4 regions of the Staphylococcus simiae genome follow, and region 3 is predicted to be linked to each of the others. Evidence: riboswitches for the same ligand, from Rfam matches in the RefSeq annotation. Region 3 holds a riboswitch; each other region holds the start of a gene.
What was found. A riboswitch is a leader RNA that binds a small molecule or an ion and turns the genes downstream of it on or off. The one in region 3 is predicted to bind S-adenosylmethionine.
Positions count from the first base shown of each region.

Region 1: linked by a shared signal. The riboswitch ahead of J3R86_RS10330 (Na+/H+ antiporter NhaC family protein) and the one ahead of J3R86_RS11555 (MetQ/NlpA family ABC transporter substrate-binding protein) in region 3 are both predicted to bind S-adenosylmethionine.
Region 2: linked by a shared signal. The riboswitch ahead of metX (homoserine O-acetyltransferase MetX) and the one ahead of J3R86_RS11555 (MetQ/NlpA family ABC transporter substrate-binding protein) in region 3 are both predicted to bind S-adenosylmethionine.
Region 4: linked by a shared signal. The riboswitch ahead of J3R86_RS03650 (methionine ABC transporter ATP-binding protein) and the one ahead of J3R86_RS11555 (MetQ/NlpA family ABC transporter substrate-binding protein) in region 3 are both predicted to bind S-adenosylmethionine.

Region 1 is NZ_CP071589.1:2,216,820-2,224,778, forward strand. Features, by position in the region: gene J3R86_RS10315 (alpha-glucoside-specific PTS transporter subunit IIBC) at 1-838, opposite strand, end outside; gene J3R86_RS10320 (MurR/RpiR family transcriptional regulator) at 1,136-1,897, shown strand; gene J3R86_RS10325 (SRPBCC family protein) at 1,987-2,499, opposite strand; gene J3R86_RS10330 (Na+/H+ antiporter NhaC family protein) at 2,630-3,934, opposite strand; SAM riboswitch class I at 4,004-4,099, opposite strand; gene J3R86_RS10335 (hypothetical protein) at 4,224-4,832, opposite strand; gene J3R86_RS10340 (SDR family oxidoreductase) at 5,354-6,235, opposite strand; gene J3R86_RS10345 (amidohydrolase) at 6,332-7,450, opposite strand; gene J3R86_RS10350 (SulP family inorganic anion transporter) at 7,453-7,959, opposite strand, start outside.
Region 2 is NZ_CP071589.1:14,005-21,963, forward strand. Features, by position in the region: gene J3R86_RS00050 (AzlC family ABC transporter permease) at 19-711, shown strand; gene J3R86_RS00055 (AzlD domain-containing protein) at 708-1,037, shown strand; SAM riboswitch class I at 1,245-1,343, shown strand; gene metX (homoserine O-acetyltransferase MetX) at 1,401-2,363, shown strand; gene J3R86_RS00065 (YybS family protein) at 2,723-3,661, shown strand; gene J3R86_RS00070 (DHH family phosphoesterase) at 3,676-5,643, shown strand; gene rplI (50S ribosomal protein L9) at 5,640-6,086, shown strand; gene dnaB (replicative DNA helicase) at 6,118-7,518, shown strand; gene J3R86_RS00085 (adenylosuccinate synthase) at 7,798-7,959, shown strand, end outside.
Region 3 is NZ_CP071589.1:2,487,309-2,495,267, reverse strand. Features, by position in the region: gene J3R86_RS11575 (fructose bisphosphate aldolase) at 1-486, opposite strand, end outside; gene J3R86_RS12250 (hypothetical protein) at 625-756, shown strand; gene J3R86_RS11570 (hypothetical protein) at 914-1,870, shown strand; gene J3R86_RS11565 (hypothetical protein) at 1,903-2,337, opposite strand; gene J3R86_RS11560 (FAD-dependent oxidoreductase) at 2,638-3,999, opposite strand; SAM riboswitch class I at 4,312-4,421, shown strand; gene J3R86_RS11555 (MetQ/NlpA family ABC transporter substrate-binding protein) at 4,520-5,338, shown strand; gene J3R86_RS11550 (aspartate aminotransferase family protein) at 5,548-6,885, shown strand; gene J3R86_RS11545 (APC family permease) at 7,328-7,959, opposite strand, start outside.
Region 4 is NZ_CP071589.1:800,579-808,537, forward strand. Features, by position in the region: gene aroD (type I 3-dehydroquinate dehydratase) at 1-362, shown strand, start outside; gene J3R86_RS03625 (nitroreductase family protein) at 437-976, shown strand; gene J3R86_RS03630 (thioredoxin family protein) at 1,050-1,373, opposite strand; gene J3R86_RS03635 (arsenate reductase family protein) at 1,516-1,872, shown strand; gene gcvH (glycine cleavage system protein GcvH) at 2,025-2,405, shown strand; gene J3R86_RS03645 (thioredoxin family protein) at 2,701-2,997, shown strand; SAM riboswitch class I at 3,055-3,159, shown strand; gene J3R86_RS03650 (methionine ABC transporter ATP-binding protein) at 3,249-4,274, shown strand; gene J3R86_RS03655 (methionine ABC transporter permease) at 4,267-4,962, shown strand; gene J3R86_RS03660 (MetQ/NlpA family ABC transporter substrate-binding protein) at 4,980-5,789, shown strand; gene J3R86_RS03665 (hypothetical protein) at 5,854-6,141, opposite strand; gene J3R86_RS03670 (SDR family oxidoreductase) at 6,305-7,195, shown strand; gene J3R86_RS03675 (MerR family transcriptional regulator) at 7,170-7,559, shown strand; gene J3R86_RS12220 (hypothetical protein) at 7,837-7,959, shown strand.

The DNA.
Region 1 (7,959 bases), 270 kb from region 3:
CATTACCTTGTAACATAAAGCCATATGGGAACTGCTCTTTTAATGGTTTCGTACTCTTCGCAAAATCATTTAAATGTTCTAACCATTCTGCTTTTAGTCCATGATTGACTACAACTGGACCTACTTCAATAGGTGCATAAATAAAGTGGTGTAATCCTGTAGGAATCAATACACGCTCTAAGAAATGATACAACCATACACCAACATATCCTGAAGCAATAATAAAATGTTGCATTGAACCAATACCATTTTGCACTGTTGGCCATACTACACATGTAATTGCCGCTATCGGTAACATAACAAAGAATGAAATGGTAACAACGAATGTCAAGCCTTGGAATACACCAACCATTTCAGGCAGGCGTTTACTGTAGTATCTATTATGTATCCAAGTTATAATACCTGAGATAATAATACCGCCAAGGATATTAGTATCTAGTGTCTCAATACCTGCAATTGACTTTAATCCAGGTACGTTTTCCACACCTTTTTGTAAATTGGCACCAAATGTATGTGGCCATTGCGTTAAAATTGCATTAATAAAGGTATTAAACATTAAATATCCCATTAATGCTGCAAGTGCTGCATGACCAGGTGCTTTTTTAGCTAATGATAACGGTAATCCTACTACAAAAACAACTTCCATATGATTAAAAATTACCCAACCACCAGCTTCTATAACTGACCAAAACTTAAACCAAAATGTATGTTGATCTGCAAGTCCACCCATAATTGTTGGATTTTTGAATAACGTTGCAAATCCTAATACAATACCAAAGAACGCAAACATCAAAACTGGAACAATCATAGCACTACCAAATCGTTTTATCGCATTCATCTTTTCCCCTCCAAAACTTTTTATAATCAACTGTATGCTTCTCTTAATTATATTCAAGCAACTATATTGTTTAATCTATTTATATACAATATATAGTAAACGCTTACACATAGACAACGTCATTGACGCAATTTGAAAGTATTTTGTATAATCAGATTATCTTTTCATTTACTGAAATTATTTTCAGTTACGACTTTAGTGACTATGATTCAATCATCATGTACTAATATGTATACATTCAAAATTACTATATAAGTTTTTTCTAATATTACTAACAAAATTAAGGGGATGCTAAGCATGTTTCTAGATGGACGCGTTAATCGTCATTTCGATAAATTAAATGATAACGATCTGCAAATTGCTCATTATATTAATACGCACGTTGCTGCTTGTAAACATATGAAGATTCAAGATTTAGCACAATTCACTCACGCTTCTAATGCAACCATTCATCGTTTTACTAGAAAGCTTGGTTTTGATGGCTATAGTGATTTTAAATCTTATTTAAAATTCGAAAGTGACAAAACTCATCAATTACCTTCAAACTCAATCGATGGTTTTCGTCAAGAAATTGAAAGCACTTTCAGTTATTTAGAACGCGTTGATTACCACTTATTAACTTCTAAAATGCATGAAGCTACAACAATTTACCTTTACGGAACTGGTCGTGCTCAATTGAACGTTGCTGCAGAAGCACAACGTATTTTACTAACATTGCATAAAAACGTTATTGTATTACATGATGAACATGAACTAAAAATGGTATTAAATAAAAGTGATGATAATGATTTATTCTTTATTATTTCCTTATCTGGTGAAACACATCAACTTATTGAAGTAACGAACTTATTACAATTACGTCAAAAATTCTTCATTTCTGTAACAACAATGAAAGACAATACGCTTGCACAAAAAGCAAACTATAATGTTTATGTTTCTAGTAATACCTTTTATTTAACGGATGGTACAGACTATTCTAGCTTTATTAGTTATCATATTTTCTTTGAGACATTAGTTAGAAAATATAACGAACATTTACAACAAGGTGATTTAACATAACAATTATCAGCTATTGAGATTATGATATTAAAAAGGAAGTTATGACTATACTATTTTCATAGTCATAACTTCCTTTTTTGTTATTGATACTATTGTTGTTTTGAATCTTCAATATCTTGTAACACTTGGTTCATTTTATCAAACATTAATTCAAAACCATGTGTAATCGAATCATGATATTCTTTTTTCTTTTGTTTATATTCTAAACTTGTTAACCTGCGTTCTTTTTCAACTAATGAACGATAGTAGAAGAACATCTGAGTACCACCTGTTTCACGTTCAAAAAATTCTACTTCAATGACATCTTGTTCTTCACTTAACCCTGGCATACCAATTGTCATTTTAATAAATTCATCCATAATCAGTGTGTCAAAAGTACCCTCGATAATGTTTTCTTTACCATTTCTGACGTCGACAATACGGTACGTGCCACCTTCTTTAACATCTGCTTCTATACTCTTATTTGTACGTGTTGATGTCATAAACCACTGTTTTAAAATATCTTTTTTAGTCCAAGCTTCATAGACTAATTCTGGAGAAAATTTTAACAATCTTTCAACATCTATTTCTACATGTTCATTTTCTACATTGAATTTTGCCACTTTGTTCATCTACTTTCAATCTCACTCTTATTTTAACTTATTTTAACAAAGTTCCAAACTTAGACGATTAGATAGACATCAATGATCAAAGTCGTTACTTCAAGATATATAGTTGAAAGTCACCGCCATATTATACTTTAGACGTTTTTTTCTTTAATTTTGGAAGGTTAAAAACGATCGCAAACAAACCACAAACACCTAATAATATAGGATAAATACTATAAGGTACCATCATAAATGGTGAGATACCTGCGACACCAGCTGCTGAAATAACTTGTGGACTATAAGGTAACAATCCTTGGAAACATCCGCCAAAAATATCTAAAATACTTGCTGATTTTCTTGGATCAACATCATATTCATCAGCAATATTTTTTGCTAATGGGCCAGACATAATAATTGAAATCGTATTATTAGCCGTTGCAATATCTGCAGCACTTACTAAACTTGCGATACCTAGTTCTGCACCACGTTTGGATTTCACTTTTGAACGTACAAATTGTAACAACCAAGTAATACCGCCATTATGTTGAATAATACCTACTAAACCACCTATTAATAATGCAATCATGGCAATATCTTCCATGCTCATAATCCCTTTTGAAATTGCGTTTAACAATCCAGTCCAACCAAATGAGCCATCGATGATACCTATTAATCCAGCCAACAATGTACCACCTATTAATACGATAATAACATTCACACCTATTAAAGCTAATACTAACACCAAGACATACGGAATGACTTTGACGAGTTGGTAATCATAATTTTTAGTATGATCAATCGCTATACCATTAGTTAAAAAGAATAATACGATAATCGTTATAATGGCACCAGGTAAGACAATTTTAAAATTCACTCTAAATTTATCTTTCATTTTCGTATGTTGCGTACGTACGGCAGCAATAGTTGTATCAGAAATCATCGATAAATTATCACCAAACATGGCACCACCTACAACTGTCGCCATTGCTAGTGCAGTAGGAACATCTGTTGCTTGCGCAAACCCATAACCAACTGGAGCAATTGCTGCTACTGTACCAACTGACGTCCCCATTGAAATAGATACAAACATGCAAATAATAAACAAACCAACGATGATAAGATTTTGTGGAATTAATGATAATCCTAAATTTACTGTGGATGTTACGCCACCCATTTTTTCAGCAGTTGTTGAAAAAGCACCTGCTAAGACAAAGATTAACATCATTAAGATAATATTTGAATGTCCAGCACCTCTAGTAAACACTTCAACTTTAGACGCAAAAGATTCTTTCCTATTCATTAATAACGCCACAATGACTGTGACTGTAATCGCAACATTTAATGGCATTGTCGTAAAGTCACCCGTTACAATACCAACACCTAAAAATAAAGCTACAAATAATAACAATGGAAATAAGGCCCATGCATTACTTTTTTTCTGTTCTTCCATTTTTTTACCTGCTTTCCAATAAAAATACCTCTTTCTGATAAAGAAGAAAGAGGTCAATTGATGAATACCTGCTTATCTTCAAACCTTTTCGGTTACTGGAATTGGCACATTAGTCATGTTGCCGAAGTTTCGTAGGGCCAGTCCCTCCACTTCTCTTGATAAGTTTATATATGATTTAAAGTCTTACCGTAAAAGATAACATAGTTAGCGTCAAGTGTCATTAGAATAAAAGTACTTATTTAAATGATTTTTTTCATCACTTGTTGTTCGTTCATCAAACTAAGTTATCTTAATCATTGTTGTTAATATCATATTTAACATCGATATACAGCATAATAACAACGATAATAATTAATCCCATAATTGGAATGATTAATAGCAACCATAATTTAAAATACAGTGCTATTAAAATAAGCATAACGCTCACTAAAGTAATGATTAAAGACCAATATTTCAACTTTTTAGTGCGTTCTGCTGACATCACTTTAACGCGTTTATCTCTATCTGGCGCATTTATAATATAATCAATGCCCAACTTTCTAAGTATGATATTAGCAATGATGATTGGTACCCAAATTAAGAAGATGATAAGTAATTGCCATTGATTGCTAGAAACTGTTGGCACTACACCAATAATTAAAAAGGGTAAGAAGGCAATAACGGTTGCTATCATGGCCATCGTATAGTCACCTAATGGCGTCAGCCAAATACGTTGTTGTTGTATATTATGCGCTACTGCAAACATATTACCTAATAACATACAAGATAAGAATATCCCGCTACATAATATTAATAAACTTGTATCATCCATTTTATCGAACAATAATGCAGTACTAAGTACAATAGCCACAACTACAAACGTCAAAAGTTTAAATGTAATCGCTAGCCTTTTAAACATCGCTCGTCATCCTTTCAAGATGTAATATGTCGCTTTGTTTCTAAAAGGGCATTGATGTTGACTATGGTTCGCTAATTTTCAAAATTAATTTAATAGTAACATGCTAAAAGTAGGAGAGAGACAGACATAAATCTTGTCAAAAATTTATGGCGTATATGCCCGTCTTGCACATTTAAAGCTACTTAGATTTTAATCTTTTGTAGCTTTTATGCAGTTGCACGAATAGTGTCAACTGTAATCCTTAAATTTTTTCTATGACGGGTCCCTCCCACCCTGGCAAGACTGACTAGGTTTTTAAAACGTTGATTTAATAACATTTTTAAAACCGACAGTTACTGCTAAATACTACATGTTAAGTGTAAAATACTTTTTGTCTCAGGCTCATCAAAATCGTTTATCCAAGTTGTCTAGAAAACTTAAATATTGCTATTTTATGTATAAAAAATGGAATGACCAGAGATTCACTTACGAATAGTCTCTTAGTCATTCCATATACGATTATCAATGTGCTGTCATACACATTAATCTATTTGAATACCACCAGTTACACCAAATACTTGTCCAGTAGTATAACTTGATTCTTCTGCTGCAAGTAGAACATACGTACCTGATAGTTCAACAGGTTGACCTGCTCTACCTAGAGGTGTGTTCTGTCCAAAAGTAGGGATTTTACTTTGTGGTTGTCCGCCACTAATTTGTAGTGGTGACCAAAATGGACCTGGGGCAACACAATTGACGCGTATGCCTTTAGGACCTAATTCTTCAGATAAACTTTTTGTTAATGAAATGATTGCTGCTTTGGAAGCGGCATAATCATGTAATATTGGACTTGGATTATATCCTTGAACAGATGATGTTGTTGTAATTGATGCACCTGGTTGTAGGTATTGTAAGGCTTTTTGAACTGTCCAGAAGATTGGATAAACATTCGTTTCAAATGTTTCAGCAAATGATTTAGTATCAAAACCTTGAATATCATCATGATATTGTTGATGACCAGCCACTAACGTTACATTATCTAAGCCACCTAACGTTTTATATGCTTGTTCAACAAGGTCGTAATTAAATTGTTCATCACGAATATCACCAGGGATTAACACTGCTTGACGGCCTGCTTGTTCAATCACTTCTTTAACTTCTTGGGCATCTTGCTCTTCACTTGGTAGATAGTTAATCGCAACATCAGCACCTTCTTTAGCGTAAGCAATCGCAGCAGCACGACCTATCGCTGAATCTCCACCCGTTACTAATATTTTATAATCTTGTAAACGTCCATGCCCTATATATGAAGTTTCACCACAGTCTGGCGCTGGTGTCATTTCACTTTGTAAGCCAGGCACAGGTTGTTCTTGTTTATCATAATCTGATGTTTTAAATTTATTTCTAGGATCTTGTGCTCCCATATTTTAACATCTCCTCATTAAGTTTCTATATTATATTTACCCAATGAGCACCCTACTTTAATCATATTTTCATTCTTTTTACTATACAGCAAACATTTATGCAAGTAATTGCTTAACCAAATTGACAAAGTAAGACGGTACTTTTTTCAAAATCTTTTCGTCCGGGTCATATTGAGGATGATGTAAGTCATAGTTACTATTTGAACCGATAAAGGCAAAGACACCAGGAATTTGTTGACTAAAGCCTGAAAAATCTTCACCTATTGTCAATGGTTCTTCCATAACATTGACGTTATAACCTACTTCTTGTGCTACTTTAATAGCTGTATCAGTTAGTTGTTGGTCATTAATAACTGCACCTGGTAATTTTGTATAATTCAATGTTACTGTAGCGTTAAACATTGCTGTTAAGCCTTGCGCAATATCTTGAAGTCTTTGTTCAATCAAATCTCTAACATTAGCGTCAAAAGTTCTCACTGTTCCTTGAACATACGCTTGATCCGCAATGACATTCCATGTTGAACCAGAAGTTACTTGTCCAATGGTTACCACCGCTTCATCAAATGCCGATATATTCCTACTAACAATTGACTGAATACTATTAATTAATTGTCCTAATACAATGACTGGGTCATTACTTTGTTCAGGTTTCGCTGCATGTCCACCTACACCTTGTATGTTAAATTCAAAGCGGTCCACGGCAGAAGTAATAACACCAGATTTAATAGCAAATTCACCAACATTGAGTGACGGATAATTATGAAATCCTAACACTGCTGATACATCATCAACTACCCCTGTATTAACGACTTCCAAAGCACCATAACCTAATTCTTCAGCAGCTTGAAAAATAATTTTAACACGTCCATTTAACTGCTCTTCTATTGCTTTCAATTGCAATGCCGTACCTAATACACTCGCCATATGAATATCATGTCCACAAGCATGCATAACATCTGACTTGTCAGATTTAAAATCATGATTAACTAATTCGTTAATAGGCAACGCATCGATATCACTTCTAATTGCGATACATTGATCTCCTTGTCCTATTTCCGCTACTAAACCCGTTTTTAAAGGTGTCTCTAAAATGTTAATATCATGTTCTTCAAGAATTTGTTGTAATTTTGCAGTCGTGTTAACCTCTTCATTTGAAAGTTCTGGATGTTGATGAAAATATCGACGCCATTCTACTAATTGATTATATTCTGTCATTATTATCTCTCCTTTAATCGTACTACCCATCGGCCAATATAATAAATAAACGTACCAACAATCACACCAATTGCTAAATTATTAGTTACTAAAATTAAAGCCATCGTGATTAACATTAAGCTTCCGCGTTTAAAAGGTGCTTCTTTAATATGTGACCATGTTCTTCTATCAAACGTATTTAATGATACTGATACAAGTACAACTGCTAAAACAACCATTGGAATATGTCCAACAATCGGTCCTAATACAATGACACATAATAATAAAAATATTCCTGTTGATAGCGTCGCTACTCTAGTCGTTGCTCCCATTCTATAAAAAAATTTAGATTGACCTACGAGACCGCTAGAACCATAGCCTCCTAATAAAGACATTATTGTATTTGCAATACCTTGACTCAATACTTCTCTATCTTTATTACTATATTGTTGTGTTAAATCATTCATCATTTGTGTTGTTAGATTAGTTTGTATTACTGAAATGACTGCCATTGTTGCACCATACACTAG
Region 2 (7,959 bases), 150 kb from region 3:
AAAGGAGGTACAGTATAAATGACGCATTTAACATTTAAACAAGGTGTTAAAGAATGTATTCCAACATTGCTAGGTTATACAGGTGTGGGAATTTCATTTGGTATTGTAGCCGCTTCACAAAATTTTAGTATTTTAGAAATTATCTTACTGTGCCTCGTTATATATGCTGGTGCAGCACAATTTATTGTCTGTGCCCTGGTGATTGCTGGTACACCTATGACTGCCATTATTCTCACTACAGCAATAGTCAATTCTAGAATGTTCTTATTAAGTATGTCTTTAGCACCTAATTATAAAACATATAGTTTCTGGAATAGAGTAGGACTTGGTTCATTAGTTACTGACGAAACGTTTGCAGTTGCAATTACCCCTTATTTAAAAGGAGAAAAAATTAATGATCGCTGGTTACATGGTTTAAATATTACAGCTTATCTATTTTGGACAGTGTCGTGTGTTGCAGGTGCAATATTTGGTAAATATATTTCAAATCCAGAAATGCTTGGTTTAGATTTTGCCATTACTGCGATGTTTGTCTTTTTAGGAATTGCTCAATTTGAATCAATAACAAAATCAAGATTCCGTATTTATGTCGTATTAATTGTTGCGGTTATTGTTATGATGTTGATATTGAGTTTAATGATGCCTTCATATGTTGCAATTTTAATTTCAGCTGTTTTAGCAGCAACACTAGGGGTGGTGATGGATAAATGACGATTTCTACATATATGCTCATACTTATTTTATTATGTGGTTTAGTCACGCTCATTATTCGAATTGTGCCATTTATGCTGATTTCTAAAGTACATCTACCTGATAAAGTTATACAGTGGCTATCATTTATTCCTATCACATTATTCACAGCGTTGGTCATAGATTCAATAATACAACAGCCAATGCATGGTCATGGTTACACGTTAAATATGCCTTATGTCATTGCGTTAGTTCCGACCTTATTGCTAGCTATCATTTCTAGAAGTTTGACGATAACGATTGTTGGTGGCATTGTTGTCATGGCATTACTGAGATTTTTCTTTTAAATAGGTTGAACGACATGGCTAACTTAGTTAAAATACTAGTAATTAGAAAATTCTGAATAGTTATCGAAACAGCATGGAATAATTATCACAACAGTGTGTTAGTCACTTTCGAAAATGAGAGTGGGTTACAAATAATAAAAAATATTTCATAGACCTACCCCAGCAAGACTGATTTGCACTAACAACTAACGTTTAACAATTTCATATATCTTATTAGGAGAAGTTGAGGGACTTGGCCCGATGATACTTCAGCAACCGACTTTTTAGCACGGTGCTAATACCAACGAATCACTCGAATGATAAGTATACAAACTTCTTACTGTTCATTGAGTAGGAAGTTTTTTTAATAAGGAGGAAAGTACGATGACAAATTACACAGTAGATACTTTGAATTTAGGTGAATTTACAACTGAGTCTGGAGAAGTAATAAATAATTTACAATTACGCTATGAACATGTTGGGTATCAAGGACAACCATTAGTTGTAGTTTGTCATGCATTAACTGGAAATCATTTAACTTATGGAACTGATGATAACCATGGTTGGTGGAGAGAAATTATTGATGGTGGTTATATGCCGATTAACGATTATCAATTCCTAACATTTAATGTTATAGGTAGTCCGTTTGGTTCAAGCTCACCATTAAATGATCCTGATTTTCCACGTCATCTTACATTAAGAGATATTGTTAGAGCTAATGAATTAGGAATAGAAGCACTTGGGTATGACCATATTAATATTTTAATTGGTGGCAGTTTAGGTGGCATGCAAGCGATGGAAATGCTTTATAATCAACGCTTTACTGTGGATAAAGCGATTATTTTAGCGGCAACAGATAAAACATCGTCGTATAGTAGAGCGTTTAATGAAATAGCGCGACAAGCCATACATATTGGTGGTAAAGAAGGATTGAGTATAGCGCGACAACTTGGTTTCTTAACCTATCGCTCCTCTAAAAGTTATGATCAACGCTTTACACCAGATGAAGTAGTCGAGTATCAACAATACCAAGGTAATAAATTCAAACAACAATTTGATTTGAATTGCTACGTCACACTACTCGATGTCTTAGATAGTCATAATATTGAGCGAGGTCGACAAGATGTAAATCAAGTCTTTGGCCAATTAGATACCAAAGTATTAACGATCATCGATGATTTGTTATATCCAGATGATCAAGTAAAAGCATTAGGCGAACGCTTTAAATATCATCGCCATTTCTTTGTACCAGATAATGTTGGTCATGATGGCTTCCTACTTAACTTTAATAGATGGGCACCTAACTTGTATCATTTTCTAAATTTAAAGCATTTTAAACGTAAATAACTTTATGAGCCTGGGACAAAAAGTATTTTACACTTAAAATGAAGCGTTTGACAGTAACTGTCTAGTTTTTAAAATGCTGAAAAATCAATGTTTTAAAAATTTAGTCAGTGTAGCCATAGTGCAATTACAAAATAAAATTTGTTTCTGTTCCGCTTCCGTAGCTACTGCTGTAAAAGTAAATAAGTGATATATAGCAATATTAATGGGTGGAATAGCGTATGGTATCACACAATCAAGCACTGCCTAATGACTATAATAGGTAGTGTCAAAATTATATTGTATTAAATGTTATACAAACCAAATTCCTTTAATTGTGAAATTGTAGCAAAGAGGTTAAAATGATAGCTATAGTTAAAAATATGGGAGTGGCGTATGTGTTTTCAAAAATACAACCTAAAGCTACAATAATATCAATTATTTCATTACTAATTGTTGCTGTAGCTTTATATCTAATACCTGGTTTAGGGCTAGTACTATGCTTGTTTGCAACAATTCCGGGTATAGTGTTATGGAACAAATCTACGCAATCGTTTGGTATAACTGCATTACTTACTGTGATATTAACGACAGTACTTGGTAATACATTTGTCCTAAGTAGTATTGTGTTAGTTTTAATTGCAAGTTTAATCATTGGCCAATTATTAAAAGAACGAACATCTAAAGAACGTATTCTTTATGTAACGACAGCTTCAATGAGTGTTATCTCATTGATTGGATTTATGTTGTTACAAACTTTCAATAAAATTCCAACATCAGCTGTGTTAGTCAAACCATTCAAAGATGCTTTACATGAAGCGGCAATAATGACTGGTGCAGATGCAAATATGAGACAAATCATGGAAGAAGGATTTAGACAGACAACTGCACAACTTCCTGGTTACCTCATTATGATTACATTTCTTATTGTCTTAATTAATTTAATGATTACATTTCCGATTTTACGAAAATTTAAAGTAGCGACACCAATATTCAAACCACTATTTGCTTGGCAAATTAGCCCAGTCTTATTGTGGGTATATATTATTGTCTTAATTTGTTTAATGTTTACGAATGAACCAAGTATTTTCCAGAGCATTATTTTGAATTTTGAACTTGTGTTATCATTAGTGATGTATATCCAAGGTTTAAGTGTCATTCACTTCTTTGGTAAAGCGAAACGCATACCAAATGTAGTAACCATTCTATTAATGGTTATCGGAACAATACTTACACCTGCGACACATATCGTAGGCTTACTTGGTATCATTGATTTAAGTTTAAATTTAAAACGTATGATGAAGAATAATTTTAAAAAGTGAATAGAGGTGGAATAATGAATCGGCAATCCACTAAGAAAGCTTTACTTATACCATTTGTCATCATGATCATCACAGCCATCGTCTTAATGGGCGTATGGTTTATCTTTAATAGCATTGTAGCTTTGATTGCTTCGGCAATTCTTGTCGTGATGATTATCGTGAGCGTTATATTATTTAGAAAAGCGCTACTGAAAATGGATAATTATGTGGATCATTTAAGTGCGGTAATATCAGCTAATAACAATAAAGCGATAAAGCATTTACCAATTGGTATGGTCATTCTAGATAAGAACGATCACATAGAATGGGTTAATCAGTTTATGTCTGAACATTTAGATACCAATGTGATATCAGAATCTGTAAATGAAGTATTTCCAAATATTTTAAAACAATTAGAAAAAGTGAAAGAACTGCAAATAGAGTACAATCAATATCATTTTAATGTACGTTATTCTGAAAATGATCATTGTTTATATTTCTTTGACGTGACAGAACAAGCACATACACATACATTATATGAAAATTCAAAACCAATTATCGCAACGTTATTTTTAGATAATTATGATGAAATCACACAAAATATGAACGATACACAACGTTCTGAAATTAACTCTATGGTGACACGTGTCATCAGTCGCTGGGCGTCAGAGTATAATATCTTCTTCAAAAGATATAGTTCAGATCAATTCGTTGCGTATTTGAATCAAAAAATATTAGCAGATTTAGAGAAATCCAACTTTGATATTTTAAGTCAGTTACGTGAAAAAAGTGTTGGTTACCGTGCACAATTAACACTAAGTATTGGTGTCGGTGAAGGTACGGAGAACTTAATTGACTTAGGTGAGTTATCACAATCAGGATTAGACTTAGCGCTAGGTCGTGGTGGTGACCAAGTCTCTATCAAGAATATTAACGGTAACGTGCGTTTCTATGGTGGTAAGACTGACCCAATGGAAAAACGTACACGTGTAAGAGCGCGAGTAATTTCTCACGCCTTAAAAGATATTTTAGCTGAAGGTGACAAAGTCATTATCATGGGACATAAACGTCCAGACTTAGATGCGATAGGTGCAGCAATTGGGGTATCTCGATTTGCGATGATGAACAATTTAGAAGCCTATATTGTATTAAACGAGTCAGATATTGATCCAACACTTCGTCGAGTAATGAATGAAATTGATAAGAAACCAGAATTAAGAGAACGTTTTGTAACATCTGATGATGCATGGGATATGATGACTTCTAAGACAACCGTAGTCGTTGTAGATACACATAAACCAGAACTTGTCTTAGATGAAAATGTCTTAAATAAAGCGAATCGTAAAGTAGTGATTGATCATCATAGACGTGGCGAAAGCTTTATCTCTAATCCATTACTTGTTTATATGGAACCATACGCAAGTTCTACAGCAGAACTTGTTACAGAGTTATTAGAGTATCAACCGACAGAACAACGTCTAACAAGACTTGAGTCAACTGTCATGTATGCAGGAATTATCGTTGATACTAGAAACTTTACATTACGTACAGGTTCAAGAACATTTGATGCTGCAAGTTATTTACGTGCACATGGTGCGGATACCATCTTAACGCAACATTTCTTAAAAGATGATGTAGATACGTATATCAATCGTTCAGAATTAATTCGTACGGTGCAAGTTGAAGATAACGGTATAGCCATAGCACATGGTTCAGACGATAAAATTTATCATCCTGTCACAGTTGCACAAGCAGCTGACGAATTGTTAAGTTTAGAAGGTATTGAAGCATCATACGTTGTTGCTAAACGTGAAGATAATTTAGTTGGTATTTCTGCCCGTTCACTTGGCTCAGTTAATGTACAATTAACAATGGAAGCGCTTGGTGGAGGCGGACATTTAACTAATGCAGCTACACAGCTTAAAGGCGTAACAGTAGAACAAGCAATCGCACAGTTACAACAAGCAATTACAGAACAATTAAGTAGGAGTGAAGACGCATGAAAGTAATTTTTACACAAGATGTTAAAGGTAAAGGTAAAAAAGGTGAAGTCAAAGATGTACCAGTAGGTTACGCTAACAACTTCTTATTGAAAAAGAATTTTGCTGTAGAAGCAACACCTGGTAATCTTAAACAATTAGAATTACAAAAAAAACGTGCTAAAGAAGAAAGACAACAAGAAATCGAAGATGCTAAAAAGTTAAAAGAAACATTAGCAAACATCGAAGTTGAAATTTCTGCTAAAACAGGTGAAGGTGGCAAATTGTTTGGTTCAGTAAGTACGAAACAAATTGCTGAAGCTTTAAAAGAACAACATGACATTAAAGTTGATAAACGTAAAATGGATTTACCAAATGGTATCCATTCATTAGGATATACCAATGTACCAGTTAAATTAGATAAAGAAGTAGAAGGTACAATTCGTGTCCATACAGTTGAACAATAAAGATGGATTGAAATAAGAGGTGTAATCAATCATGGATAGAATGTATGAGCAAAATCAAATGCCACATAGCAATGAAGCTGAACAATCTGTCTTAGGTTCCATCATTATAGATCCAGAATTAATTAATACTACTCAGGAAGTCTTACTTCCTGAGTCGTTTTATAGAGGAGCCCATCAACATATTTTTCGTGCGATGATGCACTTAAATGAAGATAATAAAGACATCGATGTTGTAACATTGATGGATCAATTATCTAGTGATGGTACGTTGAATGAAGCGGGTGGCCCTCAATATTTAGCAGAGCTATCAACGAATGTACCGACAACGCGAAATGTACAATATTATACAGATATTGTAGCCAAACATGCGTTGAAACGTAAATTGATTCAAACGGCTGATAGTATTGCGAATGATGGATATAATGAAGAACTAGAATTAGATGAAATATTAAGTGATGCTGAACGCCGTATACTTGAATTATCATCATCACGAGAAAGTGATGGCTTTAAAGATATTCGTGATGTCTTAGGTCAAGTGTATGAAACTGCAGAAGAACTTGATCAAAATAGTGGTCAAACACCAGGTATTCCAACTGGATACCGCGATTTAGACCAAATGACAGCTGGCTTTGGACGAAATGATTTAATTATTTTAGCAGCACGACCATCTGTAGGTAAGACTGCGTTCGCGCTTAATATTGCACAAAAAGTTGCTACACATGAAAGTATGTATACGGTTGGTATTTTCTCATTAGAGATGGGTGCCGACCAATTAGCAACACGTATGATATGTAGTTCAGGTAATGTTGATTCTAATCGCTTGAGAACAGGAACAATGACTGAAGAAGACTGGAGTCGTTTCACGATTGCGGTGGGTAAATTATCACGTACGAAGATATTTATTGATGATACACCAGGTATCCGTATTAATGATTTACGCTCTAAATGTCGTCGACTAAAACAAGAGCATGGTTTAGATATGATTGTGATTGACTACTTACAATTGATTCAAGGTAGTGGTTCTCGTTTCTCTGATAACAGACAACAAGAAGTTTCTGAAATTTCACGTACACTGAAAGCATTAGCACGTGAGCTAGAATGCCCCGTTATTGCACTTAGTCAGTTATCACGTGGTGTAGAACAACGTCAAGATAAACGACCAATGATGAGTGATATTCGTGAGTCAGGGTCTATCGAGCAAGATGCCGATATCGTAGCCTTTTTATATCGTGATGATTACTATAATCGTGGCGGGGAAGAAGATGACGATGATGATAGTAATTTCGAACCACAAACGAATGATGAAAATGGTGAAATTGAAATTATTATTGCTAAACAACGTAACGGCCCAACAGGTACCGTGAAACTACATTTTATGAAACAATATAATAAATTTACAGATATCGATTATGCGCATGCAGATATGATGTAAAAATATTTTTATCCGTACAATTAACTTATTTTATGTTTAATTGTACGGTTTTTGTTTTGTTGTAAATAAAGAATCTTTTGTTAAGTTTGTGTATTACTTAAAGTGTAAAATATCTGTAATGATTGTTATGACAACGTTTTTATAACTTTAATAGTAAAAAATGATATAATTAATTTTGGTTGGATGTCCAAAATTTAATGTTCGATTTTTATTTGCATTATAGGTTTTATATTGGTAGAATATCAAATGGTTAATCGAGAAAAACTTGGAGGTGCTCACATGTCATCAATCGTAGTAGTTGGGACACAATGGGGAGACGAAGGAAAAGGCAAAATTACAGATTTCTTAGCAGAGCAAGCAGATGTTATTGCACGCTTTTCAGGTGGTAATAATGCAGGACATACCATTCAATTTGGTGGAGAAACTTATAAATTACATTTA
Region 3 (7,959 bases):
AGCAATATCAAATTGTTGAGCAACAACTTCTTTAATACCTTCTTCATTTAATTCTAAAATGTTAGAACGCATTTTTGTACCGAAAATGTGACGTTTATTAGCACGATCTAATACTTCGTCTAAATTATCGATAGGTTTCATTAATTGAACACCATTTTTTTCTTCAGCTAGACCTTTGTCTACTTTTAAGAAAGGAACGATACCTTTATCAGCTAAGTAATCAGCAGTATATTTACCTTCAACTTCACGATCCATTGTTTGTTCGAAAAGAATAGCACCTAAAATTTTATCAGGTGAAAATGCAGGTGAAGTTACGACACGAGTACGCATATCATGAACAAGTTTGAACATTTCATCTTCTGTATTATATTGATCTTCGTTAACACCATATTCTTTAAGTGCTTTAGGTGTACTACCACCACTTTGGTCTAATGCAGCAATAAAACCTTTACCATGTTTCATTTTTTCTAATTGTTCTTTATTCATATAATTCACTCCTTAACTATATCATCCACTTACAGTATGATGAAAATGCTAGAATTTCTCAAGTTATTAAGCTTGTTTTTAGTGTAAAATGTAAATTAAAATTTTAGTGTTGAGGATTAAAGACACAGGAGGTGGCTAATGGCACATAAAATACTGATTGTAGGGAGTCCAGGTTCAGGAAAATCGACATTAGCAGTTCAATTACATAAAGATTGGAAGGTGACTGTATATCGTCTTGATGATATAAAGCGGATTGATGATTACCAATGAGCGATGACTTAATTGAAGATAAGCCATAAACTCTATTCATACATACCGCAATATAATTTTAAAATAAAAATATGTGTAAAATACATATTTAAGCTATTTTTAAGTAGTTATTAAGTATATAATAAAAGTATTATATAGATCATTAAGGGGATTTTAAATGAAAAAATTAGCAGCAGTCACATTAGGTTTAACAGTTTTACTTGTCGGATGTAATCAAAACAATAATCAGGAATCTTCATCAAATCAAGGTAGTAAAGAACAACATACAGATTCAACTAAGCAAACACAAAACACCAATAAAGATAAAAAACTATCTAATGATGAGCAAAGTAATAATAAACAATCGAATGAAAGCCAGTCTTCAGATCAACAAAGTGGCAAAAGCCAACAAAGTAGTAAGAGTCAACAAGATACTACGTCGGAAGATTATATTGCTAAAGTTTGGTTAACAGGCTTACCTGATTATAGAAATGGTAAAGATACACCTTTTGGCGATTTGAAGTTAGAAAATAGAGACATCTCAGGAGAAGCTATTAATCCAACGTTACCAGAGCATTCTGCGAAATATCCTGATGGTACACAAGTTATTACTGCTTCTGCTAATGCAGCAGGTCATGTTATTTATAAGAATAATAACGATGGCACAATAACGATGTATTTTGCGCCATCTCATTTTCAAGATTTAAGATGGTCGGAAGCTGATTATTCTGAGAAAGAGACGAATAACATTATTAATAACACTAAAACTGTGAAGTTGTATGATGCCAGTGAAAGTGAAATTACACAAGTTAAAAAATACTTCCAAAGTGGACAAACAACTGATAGTGATCAATCAACTAACTCAGATTCTGATAGTGATGATTCATCAACTGATACTTCAAATAATCATCAATCAAGTAAAAAGATTACACGTAGTAATGTTATTGATGCAGTTGAAGACTATGAAGGTCATCTTTTAAATACAGATAAATACACATATAAAGAACCTGAACAAATGGGTGATGGTAAATGGGGATTCTCTTATACAGATAAAAATGGTGATTTAGCGGGTTCATATATTATTGATAGTGATGGCAACGTCACAAAATATGATGAACATGGCGACGAAATATAATAGCAAAAGGAATTAGGGCGAAAATAACGTCTCTAGTTCCTTTTATTTTGCTTTTCAATCATAGAAATAGCCATCATCATTAACCACATAAATAATATATGACATACCACCCACCATAGCCATGCCAACATATTAAATTGAAAAATTGGACGTACAGCTATAACAATAAGTAATGGATATAGTACCAAAAATACGATGAACAAGAAGCCATAACATAATAAATAAAAATGTTGAACATAACGATAAATGAAGACAAATATCACATATATTGATAATCCGAGGGCTAAATGTAGAAGTACTTCAATGATATATGGTGTATCTGCAGGATTAGCAATAAAATCAATATTTAATAATAATTGATTTAGATAAAATCCTTGATTGAAACGATCGATGATTGCCGTACTCAATAGTAATACAAGACTGATAACAATTGCTGCTAAGCTATGATAAAGCCATTTTAAATACATAAAAAATGTCACCTCAATAATATATATATACTCATATTTCCCTAAATGGAGAAAAATATGTCATTATTGATGGCACGACACCTTGAGGGAATGGAACAGATATAAAATTTTTCTTTGCTGGGGTCTTACTCACCCTACAAGACTGACTAGAATTATAAAACGCTAATTTTTCAACACTTTATATTCCAGACAGTTACTGCCAAACGCATCAAATTAAGCATCAAATCCGTTTTATTCCAGGCGCTATAGTTATAAAAAAAGCTGTGAAGAAAAATCTCTTCACAGCTTTTTGTAGTATGTTTAGAATAGCATTTGATCGCTACCGTATGATTGTCCTAGTGCTTGTTGAGCAAGAACATTTAAATAATGCCATGGTCTATCATAATCAGGTTGGAAGAAGAAATCTTGAACTGCAAGCTGTTCTAAAGTAAAGCCAGCTGAAATCGCTACTGACAATGTGTTGATTGCTTGTGTGACATCTTCAGTTGACATCACTTGACCACCTAATATTCGATGACTATCTTTATCAAATATTATTTTCATATGCACTGTAGTATCATCTTGCATAAATTTAGGTCTAATACGTTCTTCAACATATTGTTGTCCTAGATGACCGTCATAATTATCAGCTTCAGTGCCATGTACACCTGTTTGACCAAATTTATAATCAAATAACTGTAGGCCAGATGTACCAGATACACGAGGCATCGTAGCAGATTTACCAACCATATTTAACGCTGCAGTAACACCCTGACGACGTGAATTTGTTGCTAAAGCAATATAGCGATCTTCTTCTATTGGCGCAAATGGTACCATTGTTGCATCGCCACCTGCGTATACATCAGGTGCTGAAGTTTGTTGATGATGATCAATAGTAATAATACCTTTAGTGCCTAAGTCAATTTTATCTTTAAGCCAACTAGTAGCAGGGGCTACACCTACTGCGAATAACACAGTGTCTGCTTGATATTCACCTTTATCAGTAATTACTGTTGTTACATCGCCATTGTCGTTACCAGTAATTTCTTTAACTGATTCACCACCAATAAATTCTAAATGATGTTGTTTTGAATTTTGTTCTAAAATATTTGTGAATTCAGGATCTAAATACGTGCTTAAAATACGCTCAGCAACATCAATAATTTTAGTTTCGATGCCAGCTTTAGCAAATGCTTCAGCAGCTTCGATACCAATATATCCACCGCCTACTACAACTGCTTTTTTAGCATGAGGCATGCGTTGCTTGATTTTATCTGCCCATTCACGACCACGCATAAAGAAGACATTATTATAATCATCAATGCCTGTAATAGGTGGTTTAACAGCACTGCCACCTGGACTTAAAAATAGTTTGTCATAACTAATATTTTCTTTAGTATCATCATGTTCTACGGTGATCGTTTTATTATCTGTATCTAAATCTACAACTGTCGTATTAACGTGAATATTAACACCTTGTTTCTCATAAGAAGCAGTCGTAGCATAATGTAATGAATCTAGTGAAGGTGATACGTCTTCTAAATAACTTTGAATACCACAAGATAAGAACGAAGGTTTATCGCCACTTTCGAAGACTTCTATTTGTGCTTGAGGGTCTTCTTTTAAAAGTGTTTCTATAACCTCATAACCTGCATGTGATGTTCCTACTACAACATATTTCATAATTTGTTACCTCCAATTTTCAATCTATAATAAAATATACCTTTAAATTAAATAGTGATATTAGTTATTTACCACATAAAATATTTATTACACAAAATAATATAGAGAATCTAATAGTTTTCAAAAAAATGTCAAAATTGAATATAAAAAATGATCTGAAATGAAAAGTAAGACAATTCACCAAGTAGTCGAATTAAACTATTATACAGTCTTATCGTAAGTGAACGCGTATTATTATTATCGGAATTTTCAGAATTAATATTGACTTTAAAATGAAGCAGTGATAGGATAAATTCAATTCAATAAATGAGACTCTTATCAAGAGAGGCTGAGGGATGTGCCCTATGAAGCCCAGCAACCGTCTTACCAAAGACATGGTGCTAAATCACAATAAAGTAGCTTACTACTTTTGAAGATGAGAGAAAGAACATGGGCTTTCTCTTAAACAGGAGGAAGCTTTTTTGTTGTATGATAAGTAACTTTCTTTATTGAGTAGTTAACAAGAAAGGTGGGCTTACATATGAAAAAAATAATGGCTATAGTCGTATTAAGTATATTAGTGATAAGTTTAGCTGCTTGTGGTGGTGGCAAATCTTCTGAAGATAAAAAGATAACAGTAGCAGCATCACCAGCACCACATGGAGATGTCTTAAAGTACGCTAAAGAACAAATGAAGAAGAAAGGCTATGACTTAGAAGTTAAAATTGTTAATGATTATAAAGTACCTAATAAATTACTAGATAAAGGAGATGTTGATGCTAATTTCTTTCAGCACGTTCCTTATTTAAAAGCTGAAAAAAGAAGTCACGGTTACGATATAGAAGAAGTAGGTAAAGTATTTACAACACCAATGGGCGTATATAGTAAGAAATATAAAGATATTAGAGACATACCACAAGGTTCAACGATTTATGTCTCTAATAATCCAGCAGAAGAAGGACGCTTTTTATCATTTTTTGTTAATAAAGGATTAATAAAATTAAAACCAGGTGTCAATATAGAAGATGCTAAATTTGAAGACATCAAAGAAAATAAAAAGAAGTTAAAATTTAATCACCAACAAGGTGCTGAGTTTCTTCCAAAGACCTATAATAGTGGGGAAGGTGCAGCAGTAATTATGAACTCTAATTATGCATTGGATAATGGTTTGATACCATCTAAAGATGCGATTGAGCTTGAAGGTGAATCGTCACCATTTGCTAATATCATCGCTGTTAAATCTGGTCATAAAAAGGACGCTAAAATTCAAGCGTTATTGGAGGTCTTACGTTCTAAAGACACACAAAACTACATTAAAAAGACATATGGCAAGGATGTTATTCCTTACCAAGCTAAATAAAGTTAATGTTATCTGGACTGGTGCTACAACACATAAGTCCAGATTTTTTTGTGAAAGTAAGAGTGTAGTATTATTCTATAAGTTATAATTGTCAGAATATATTTACAAATCAGAATTTTATTAGTATATTGAATACTATCATTAATTGAAAAATATGGGGAATTAAAACTAGTTTTTTAATAAACAAGGCAATGGGAGGATGAAGTAATATGAGTAAAGCTTATGATTTAATTGAAGAAGATGAACAATATTTTGCTAAATCAGGTCGTATTAAATATTATCCGCTAGTGATTGATCATGGTTATGGTGCAACATTAGTAGATGTTGAAGGCAAAGAGTATATTGATTTATTAGCAAGTGCAAGTTCTCAAAATGTTGGACATGCACCTAAACAAGTGAGTGAAGCTATTAAAGATCAAGTAGATAAATTTATCCATTATACACCAGCATATATGTATCACGAACCACTAGTTAAATTAGCTAAAAAACTTTGTGACATTACACCAGGTGATTTTGAAAAACGTGTAACATTTGGATTGTCAGGTTCAGATGCAAATGATGGTATTGTCAAATTTGCTAGAGGTTATACTGGTAGACCTTATGTCATTAGCTTTACTAATGCGTATCATGGTTCAACTTTTGGTGCGTTATCAATGTCATCTATTAGCTTAAATATGCGTAAAAACTATGGACCACTATTAAATGGATTCTATCATATCCCTTTTCCAGATAAGTATCGAGGCATGTATGAGCAACAGCAACCAAACACTGTGGAAGAATATTTAGCTCCTTTAAAAGAAATGTTTGCTAAGTATGTACCTGCAGATGAAGTGGCGTGTGTTGTTGTCGAAACAATTCAAGGCGATGGTGGTTTATTAGAACCAGTGCCAGGATATTTTGAAGCATTAGAAAAACTATGTCACGAACATGGTATTTTAATAGCAGTAGATGATATTCAACAAGGATTAGGACGAACAGGAACGTGGAGTTCTGTTGAACATTATAATTTCACGCCAGATTTAATTACATTTGGAAAATCATTAGCAGGTGGATTACCTATGTCTGCACTTGTAGGTCGCAAAGAAATTATGGAAAGTTTAGATGCACCAGCACATTTGTTTACTACAGGCGCCAATCCAGTTAGTTGTGAAGCGGCATTAGCGACATTACAAATGATCGAAGATGAAGAACTATTACAAGCAAGTACGGATAAAGGACATTATGTCAGACAACGCATGGATCAATGGACTAAACGATTTAGTAGCGTCGGGGATGTCAGAGGTGTTGGATTAAGCATTGGCATTGATATTGTGTCAGATAAAGCAAATAAGTCTAGAGACAACGAAGCAGCATTAAAAATCTGCAATTATTGTTTTGAACATGGCATTGTTATTATTGCTGTTGCAGGTAATGTGTTACGTTTCCAACCGCCATTAGTGATATCATATGAACAATTAGATTATGCATTAGATACATTAGAAGATGCCCTTAGTGCATTAGAACATGGAGGCTTAGAAGAATACGATATTTCTGGTCAAGGGTGGTAAGTAGTAAAATAAGAATGACACCGAATGTATTAAATTATTAATTTTAAGCATATGTTAATAATTGGCTAGATTGTATAATATTGAAAAATAAATGTTTTTATAATACAATCAGATATAGGCGCAATCCCTCTCTTTCTATAGTTGTGGTGACTTAAATGATAGGGTATTGTTCCCTTTTTTTTCAAAAAAACGATTGAGGCTAGGACAAAAAGCATTTTACACTTAAAATTAAGCATTTAGCAGTAACTGTCTGGTTTGTGAAATGGTGATTTATCAACATTTCACAAACCTAGTCAGTCTTGCCGGGGTGGGATTACGAAATAATTTCTTTGAAATAATTATTTCTGTCCCACTCCTAACCTAATTTATTATAGAGACAACATAAAAAGCATTTCCACATTGTAAAAACCGTGTGGAAATGCTTTTTATGTTTATCATATTATTATTTTGGTGGTGTATATTCTTTTTCGACATTTTTCTTAGAATGTCTTAAACCATAAGATAAGTAAAGAATAATTCCTACTACAAACCAAATTAACGTATATAATTTAGCTTCAAATCCTAATCCCCAGAATACAAGCAATACTAGAATAAAGGTAACAGCAGGTAACACTGGGTATAATGGTAATTTGAATGCTGGGATAGGCAAGTCTTTACCTTCACGCTTTCTTAAACGATACATAGCAATTGATACAAACATAAATGCAACAAGTGTACCGGCTGAGATTAATTGTGCTAAGAATGCGAATGGGAACATTGAACCAATAACAACACCGATAATTGTTAACACGATTAACGCACGATTTGGTAAATGTTTATTATTTAATTTACCTAACCAAGAAGGTAGTAGACCATCTCGACCAAATGAGTAAAGTAAACGTGAACCAGCTAACATCATACCGATTAGTGCTGTAAACATACCAATAACTGAGATAGCTTGAACAATTGCAGCAATGATGCCATGTCCACTTTGACGTAAAGCCCAACCAACAGGTTCAGCATTGTCAGCATATTCTGAGTAATGGAACATTCCAACTAAGACAAGTGCCACTGCAACGAATAATACAATAGCAA
Region 4 (7,959 bases), 940 kb from region 3:
TTCAACCGATGACAAAAGTTATTTTGTCACATCATAATTTTGATGAAACACCTACACAAGAAGAATTGAATTTTATTTATTATAAAATGCAAAAATTCCAACCAGATTATGTTAAGGTTGCTGTGATGCCTCAAGATAAAGATGATGTGATTAAATTATTGCAAGCTATGTCATTAGCTTCCCAGTCAATCAGTTCAAAAGTAGTTGGTATTTCCATGTCACATCTTGGATTAGTATCGCGTACTGCTCAGGGTGTCTTTGGGGGATCATTGACATATGGCTGTTTGGGTGAACCACAAGCACCAGGTCAAATTGATGTTTCGCAATTAAGTAGACAAATCGCATTATATACTAACAAGTAGTTTAGTTGAATTTGCTTAAGGCATATCATATAATTGATAAGTATTATCAATAGTACGTGAGGGAGCGATTTTAAGTGGATTTACAACAAGCAATAGCAGAAAGACGAAGTGTTAAAAAGTTTAAAAGAGATATGCATATTGATGACAATGCTTTATATGAAGCAATCGAAAAAGCTGCTGATGCTCCGAATCATGGTATGAGAGAGCCGTGGAGATTAGTACATGTATCTAAAGATCGTTTAGGTGATATGAGTGAAGACATATCAAAATTTGCGTTTCCCAATGAATTAGATAAGCAACAAAGTCATTATGATGCGGTTACTAAATTAGGGGGCATGTTACTGCTAATTATGAAGACAGACCCTAGACAAAAACAAAATAGAGAGAATTATTTTGCATTTGGAGCGTACGCACAAAATTTAATGCTATTACTTTATGAAGCAGGTATTGGTACATGTTGGAAATCACCAATGTATATCTTTGATCCAAAAGTAAGAAAAGTACTAGGTGTTAAAAATGATGAAATTTTAGCAGGATTTTTATACTTAACTGATTTAGAAGAAGAAATGCCTAAAGCGCCGCGTAAAAATAAAAATCTTATCACAGAATATTAAAGTTATCCAAGTATTAAGTAATACTAAAAACAGGTCTGAAGAGCGCTCTTCAGACCTGTTGTGCTAATTAAACTTATTTGTTAAATGTTTCTGCTAAAAATGTTTCAACTTGTTCTGGTGATTTTGCATTAGCTGAATGCAAATGTGCAATTTTATGATCGTTTTCAAATACTAATAAACTAGGAATACCCATAACATCATTATCAGCTGCTACGTCCTCAAGTTCATCACGATTCACTGAATACCATTGGTAGTTATTATATTCTTCCATAATTGGATCTATCCACATATCCATAGCTTTACAGTCGGGACACCAACCAGCTTCAAATTTAATAATCACAGGTTGATCACTATTGATAATGTTCTTAAACTCTTCTGTCGTTGAAATTGATTTCATCTTTACATCTCCTCTAAATAGAATATTTAAACCTATTATAGCTAATGATATCTTTTTTATAAAAAAATTAGCTCTAAAAGTAAAGCCATTTTGACGTTAAAATGATATATTAAAGATAATATATAAAGGAGGTTTATTCATAATGATTAAATTCTATCAATATAAGAACTGTACTACTTGTAAAAAAGCAGCAAAGTTTTTAGATGAATATGGTGTGAGTTATGAGCCAATTGATATTATTCAACATACACCAACTAAAAGTGAATTTGAAACAATTATTGCCAATACTGGCGTTGATATTAACAAGTTATTTAATACACACGGTGCAAAATATCGTGAACTAGATTTAAAAAATAAACTTAAAGATTTATCAGATGATGAAAAGTTAGAGCTATTATCATCTGATGGTATGTTAGTGAAACGTCCATTAGCAATTTCAGGAGATAAAATTACACTAGGATTTAAAGAAGATCAATATAAGGATACGTGGTTAGCGTAATTTTGAAAACGTTTTCTTAATTTTGTCGATTTTTATTTCGTTTACATGTAAAATGTAGATTAACAGTCATTCGAAATTTTATAGATTATTGTTGAATGACGTTAAAGCTTGTGGCATCATAAATATGTAAAATTAATTAGGAGGGGATTCTTTTGGCAGTACCGAACGAATTTAAATATTCAAAAGAACATGAATGGGTTAAAGTTGATGGTAATGTTGCAACAATTGGTATCACTGAATATGCTCAAGGAGAGTTAGGTGACATCGTTTTTGTTGAGTTACCTGAAACTGATGATGAAATTAATGAAGGGGATACTTTTGGTAGTGTAGAATCTGTAAAAACAGTATCAGAATTATATGCGCCAATTTCTGGTAAAGTAGTTGAAGTTAACGAAGAACTAGAAGATAGCCCTGAATTTGTAAATGAATCTCCATATGAAAAAGCATGGATGGTCAAAGTAGAAATTAGTGACGACAGTCAAATTGAAGCATTATTATCAGCAGATCAATATTCAGAAATGATTGGCGAATAATAATATCAAACTCCTTAATCATAGTATTGAGGAGTTATTTTTTTACAATAACTTAAATTAACTAATCCAAGAATTGAAATATTATTAGATAAGTAAGAACCTTATGTTTGTGATATGAGAGGTTGTAAAGTCATTAATAATAGTCCAAATACATAAAATAGTAATTACAGTGAGTCGCTAAAGTAAAAATAATGACATAAAATTAGTACATACAATGTAAGCAAGTCGATTGCGTTAAATGATGAGTCGATTATAATTTTAATATCAAACACTTTAAGAAAGGTTCGTTTAAATAATGAGTTGCACTATAGATATTACGGATGTCACACAAAATTTTGACAAAGACAAACATTTAATCTTTGGTTATACACCGACATGTGGTACATGCAAAATTTCAGAACGAATGCTCGATATTGCCAATGAAATTTTGCAGTTACCAATAATTAAAATTGATTTAAACTTTCATCCACAATTTAGTGAAATAAATCAAATTATGTCAGTACCAGTATTATTGTTGATGAATCGAGATAAAGAAGTTAAACGAATTTATGCTTTTCAGTCTGTTCCTAATTTGTTAGAAAATTTAAAATAATTATTGACGAATTTATACAGTAATGGTAGGATTAAAACAAATTAAATGATGCGTAAGCTCTTATCGAGAGTGGTGGAGGGATGTGCCCTACGAAACCCGGCAACCGTCTGTAATGGAAATGGTGCCAATTCACATAAAGTTTTTAACTTTAGAAGATGAGAGAAACAATACTTTTATTGCTTTCTCAATCTTTTTATCGATATTGAGAAAGCATTTTTTATTTTATTAAGCAATACTGGGGAGGTATATACGTGATTGAGTTAAAACAAGTCGTCAAAGAATATCATACGAAAAACAAAAATGTTCTAGCTGTTGATCATGTTGATTTATCTATTAAATCAGGATCAATATATGGGGTGATTGGTTTTTCAGGTGCAGGTAAGAGTACATTAATTAGAATGTTTAATAACTTAGAAGCACCAACTTCTGGCGATATTATTATAGATGGCGATAATATTAGTAAGCTTTCTAAATCAGGACTACGAAAAAAACGTCAAAAAGTAAGCATGATTTTCCAACATTTCAATCTTTTATGGTCTAGAACAGTCCTTAAAAATATAACATTTCCACTTGAAATTGCTGGTGTGTCTAGAAATGATGCCAAGAGGAAAGCCTTAGAATTAATTGAACTTGTTGGACTAAAGGGAAGAGAGAATGCTTATCCTTCAGAATTATCTGGTGGACAAAAACAAAGAGTGGGTATTGCTAGAGCATTAGCAAATGATCCAACGGTCTTACTTTGTGATGAAGCAACGAGCGCATTAGACCCACAAACAACTGATGAAATTTTAGATTTATTACTTAAAATTCGTCAACAACAAAATCTTACAATAGTCTTAATTACTCATGAAATGCATGTTATTCGTCGAATTTGTGATGAAGTTGCTGTCATGGAAAATGGGCGTGTGATTGAGCAAGGCAGTGTAACCAATGTTTTTGAAAATCCACAACATGAAGTAACTAAGCGTTTTGTTAAAGAAGACTTAAACGATGATTTTAATGATTCGACTGTTGATTTAGAACCACTTGATCCAAATGCATATATCGTTAGATTGAACTTTACTGGTTCAACGACAACAGAACCTATTGTTTCTAATCTTTCAAAGTTATATAACATTGATATAAATATTCTTGAAGCGAATATTAAAAATACAAAAGAAGGTACGGTTGGCTTTTTAATTCTACATATTCCATTTATTACTCCTGAAGATTTTGGAAAATTCAAAAAAGAATTGAATGAACAACACGTCAAAGTGGAGGTGTTACGACATGGGTAAATCATTTAGCGATATTATCAATGAAATGGTTACAATGCCTAATGTGCAATGGCCAGATGTTTGGCAGGCAGTAGTTGAAACACTCTATATGACAGTTGTCTCGACAATCTTTGCTTTTATATTCGGTATTATCTTAGGGGTGCTATTGTTCTTATCAGCTAAAGGCACATCTGTAGGCGCAAGAATTTTTTATACAATTGTGTCATTCATTGTAAATTTATTTAGAGCAATTCCGTTCATCATTTTAATATTATTATTAATACCATTCACGAGCTTAGTATTAGGGACAATTAGTGGTCCAACAGGCGCCTTACCTGCATTAATTATTGGCGCAGCACCATTCTATGCCAGACTTGTAGAAATTGCTTTTAAAGAAATTGATAAAGGTGTTATTGAAGCGGCTTGGTCTATGGGGGCTAACACTTGGACAGTTATTAGAAAGGTATTATTACCTGAAGCAATGCCTGCATTAGTATCTGGTATTACGGTTACAGCAATTGCTTTAGTTGGATCAACAGCTGTTGCTGGGGTTATCGGTGCTGGTGGTTTAGGTAACCTAGCTTATTTAACAGGATTTACAAGAAATCAAAATGATGTCATTTTAGTTTCAACAGTATTCATTTTAATTATAGTATTTATAATCCAATTCATTGGTGATTGGTTTACAAATAAACTTGATAAACGATAAAACTGGGGGTTTGTTAAATGAAAAAATTATTAGGTCTTATTTTAGTATTAGCATTATCAGTAGTATTAGCAGCATGTGGTAATAAAGAGGATGACAAAACGATTAAAGTTGGTGCATCTCCTGCGCCACACGCAGAAATTTTAGAAAAAGCTAAACCTTTATTAGAGAAAAAAGGTTATAAACTTGATGTCAAAGTTATTAATGACTATACAACACCAAACAAATTATTAGATAAAGGTGAAGTAGATGCCAACTTCTTCCAACATACACCGTATTTAAATACTGAGAAAAAAGATAAAGGATACAAAATTGAAAGTGCTGGTAACGTACATTTAGAACCAATGGCTGTATATTCTAAAAAATATAAAAGCTTGAAAGACTTACCAAAAGGTGCAACAGTGTACGTATCAAATAATCCAGCTGAACAAGGACGTTTCTTGAAATTCTTTGTTGATGACGGACTAATTAAAATTAAAAAAGGCGTTAAAATTGAAGATGCTAAATTTAGTGATATTACAGAAAACAAAAAAGACATTAAATTTAATAATAAACAATCAGCAGAATTCTTACCTAAAATTTACCAAAACCAAGATGCTGATGCGGTCATCATTAATTCAAACTTTGCTATTGAACAAAAATTAAATCCTAAAAAAGATTCAATTGCTATTGAAAAAGCAGAAAACAATCCATATGCAAACTTAATTGCTGTTAAAGAAGGTCATCAAGACGATAAGAAAATCAAAGCTTTAATGGAAGTATTGCATTCTAAAGAAATTAAAGATTATATTAACGAAAAATATAATGGATCAGTTGTACCAGCAAAATAAATAAGAATATTAAATGCCAACTTCACGATGAAATGAAGTTGGCATTTTTGCATTTAAAATACTCTTAAAATAAAAATATTAAGAGTAATAACAAATGAAATATTGCAGTTGCGATTGGTCCAATTGTTTTAAAGTGTTGTCGATATTTCCAGACAATTAAACAATCAATAAATAGAGAGGAAATCATTAATATTGACATTGTAATTATAATATCAATGTTGTGATAAATTAAAGTTACAATAGCAACAATAAATAATGATAAACTACGTGCAACTGCATAATAAGCATTTTTTTGTTGTGTTTTAACACAAGCTTCAATAGAATAACCTAAACTAACACAGGCACTAATCAATGTAAAAATAGCTTAAATTAAGTAAATAGTAATCATCCTTATTATTTTGTTTAATATACATGTTACTTATCGTTATAAATTAAATCAAATTTAAAAAAGAGCTTGCTATGGAGTGAACACCATACCTTAATATGTATTTATTAAATAACGGAGGGTAAATTTTATGAATATATTTGTAACAGGTGCAACAGGTTTTATCGGAACAGCAGTTATAAAAGAGCTTATTGCTAATGGTCATCAAGTAACGGGATTAGCGCGTACTTTGCAATCAGCAGATAAATTACGCCGACTAGATGCATTGGCACATCATGGTGACTTGGAAAATTACGAAGTTTTAAAAGAGGCAGTAAAACAAAATGATGCTGTTATTCATTTGGCATATGTACATGATTTTTCATCACCTCAGAAATTCTTTGAATCAGGAACGATTGATATGAAAGCCATTTTAGCAATGGGTGAAGCATTACAAGGGACAAATAAACCACTAATCGTTACTGGTGGTATAGCAGGTTTAGATCAGGGACATCTGTTAACAGAGACATTTCGACAAAACGAGGAAACTTTAGAACAAAGCCCAAGACGTAGTGAATTAGCTGCCCAAAAATTAACAGAACAAGGAATTAATGTTTCTATTGTTCGTTTACCACCAGCAGTATATGGTAATGGTACTAGTGCATTTGTAGACATGCTTTCAAATATTGCGCTACAAACAAACGTTTCTGGATATTTAAATAATGGGCAAAATAAATGGTCTGCTGTTCATTATGAAGATGCTGCACAACTATTTAGATTGGTAGTTGAACAGCAACAGCCTGGCATTTATCATGCAGTTAAAGATGAAGGTATTGCATTAAAAGAAATCGCACAAATTATTGGTGATAAGTTAAATTTACCGGTATCACAAATTGCTGACAATGAAGCTGTAGAACACTTTGGTCCAACGATTCAAATGGTGTCATTAGATTGTCCAGCTAGTTGTCAATTGACACAACAACAAACAGGTTGGTTACCTAATAAACCATCATTAATTGAAGAACTATTGTCATCCAAGTAATAAAGGAGGGATTACTATTACTTACTATTCAACAAAAGAAGTTACTTCAAAAACTGGACTAACAAAAGATACGATTTTATATTATGAAAAAATGGGAATCATTGGTCCTATAATAAGAGACGATAATCAGTATCGCATGTATACTGATCAAGATGTTGAATGGCTTAATATCGCCAAAGTATTAAGAAGTATTGATATACTTATTAAAGAATTGATTAATATGCGAAGTACAACATTAGAAGAGAGAATAAGTCATTTGCAGCAGCATAAACATAAAATAGACACAAAAATTGCTGAGTTAGAAGAAATTGCCAACAAGATAAATACTAAGATTACATATATTAGTAAACAATTAGGTCAATAATATATAAGAATAAAGAATTTTATCAACATATAGTTCTTATTATTAGCCGTTTTCATATTGTTATAACAAACACTTGTATTAATTAGCTTGATGTGACACTTATATAAAGCAATGTGAAATATTTAAACAGTAAACAGTCGTTATATTTTAGAGTTATGATGTGAGTTACCAGATATAAAAATCCATAAAATATTAAAAATTTTATATTATTTATTGTTTTGCATCAATAGGTCATTTAAACTAAATTTGTAACTTACAATAAAATGAGGTGAAGTATATGACTCCGAAATTTAAAGTGGTAGTTATGATTAACATCATTATATTGTTAATCATGTTCATTGTATCGATGATTACTTCAAATTGGTTTTTTACAGGAATTGCAGCTGTTGTAGTATTTTAA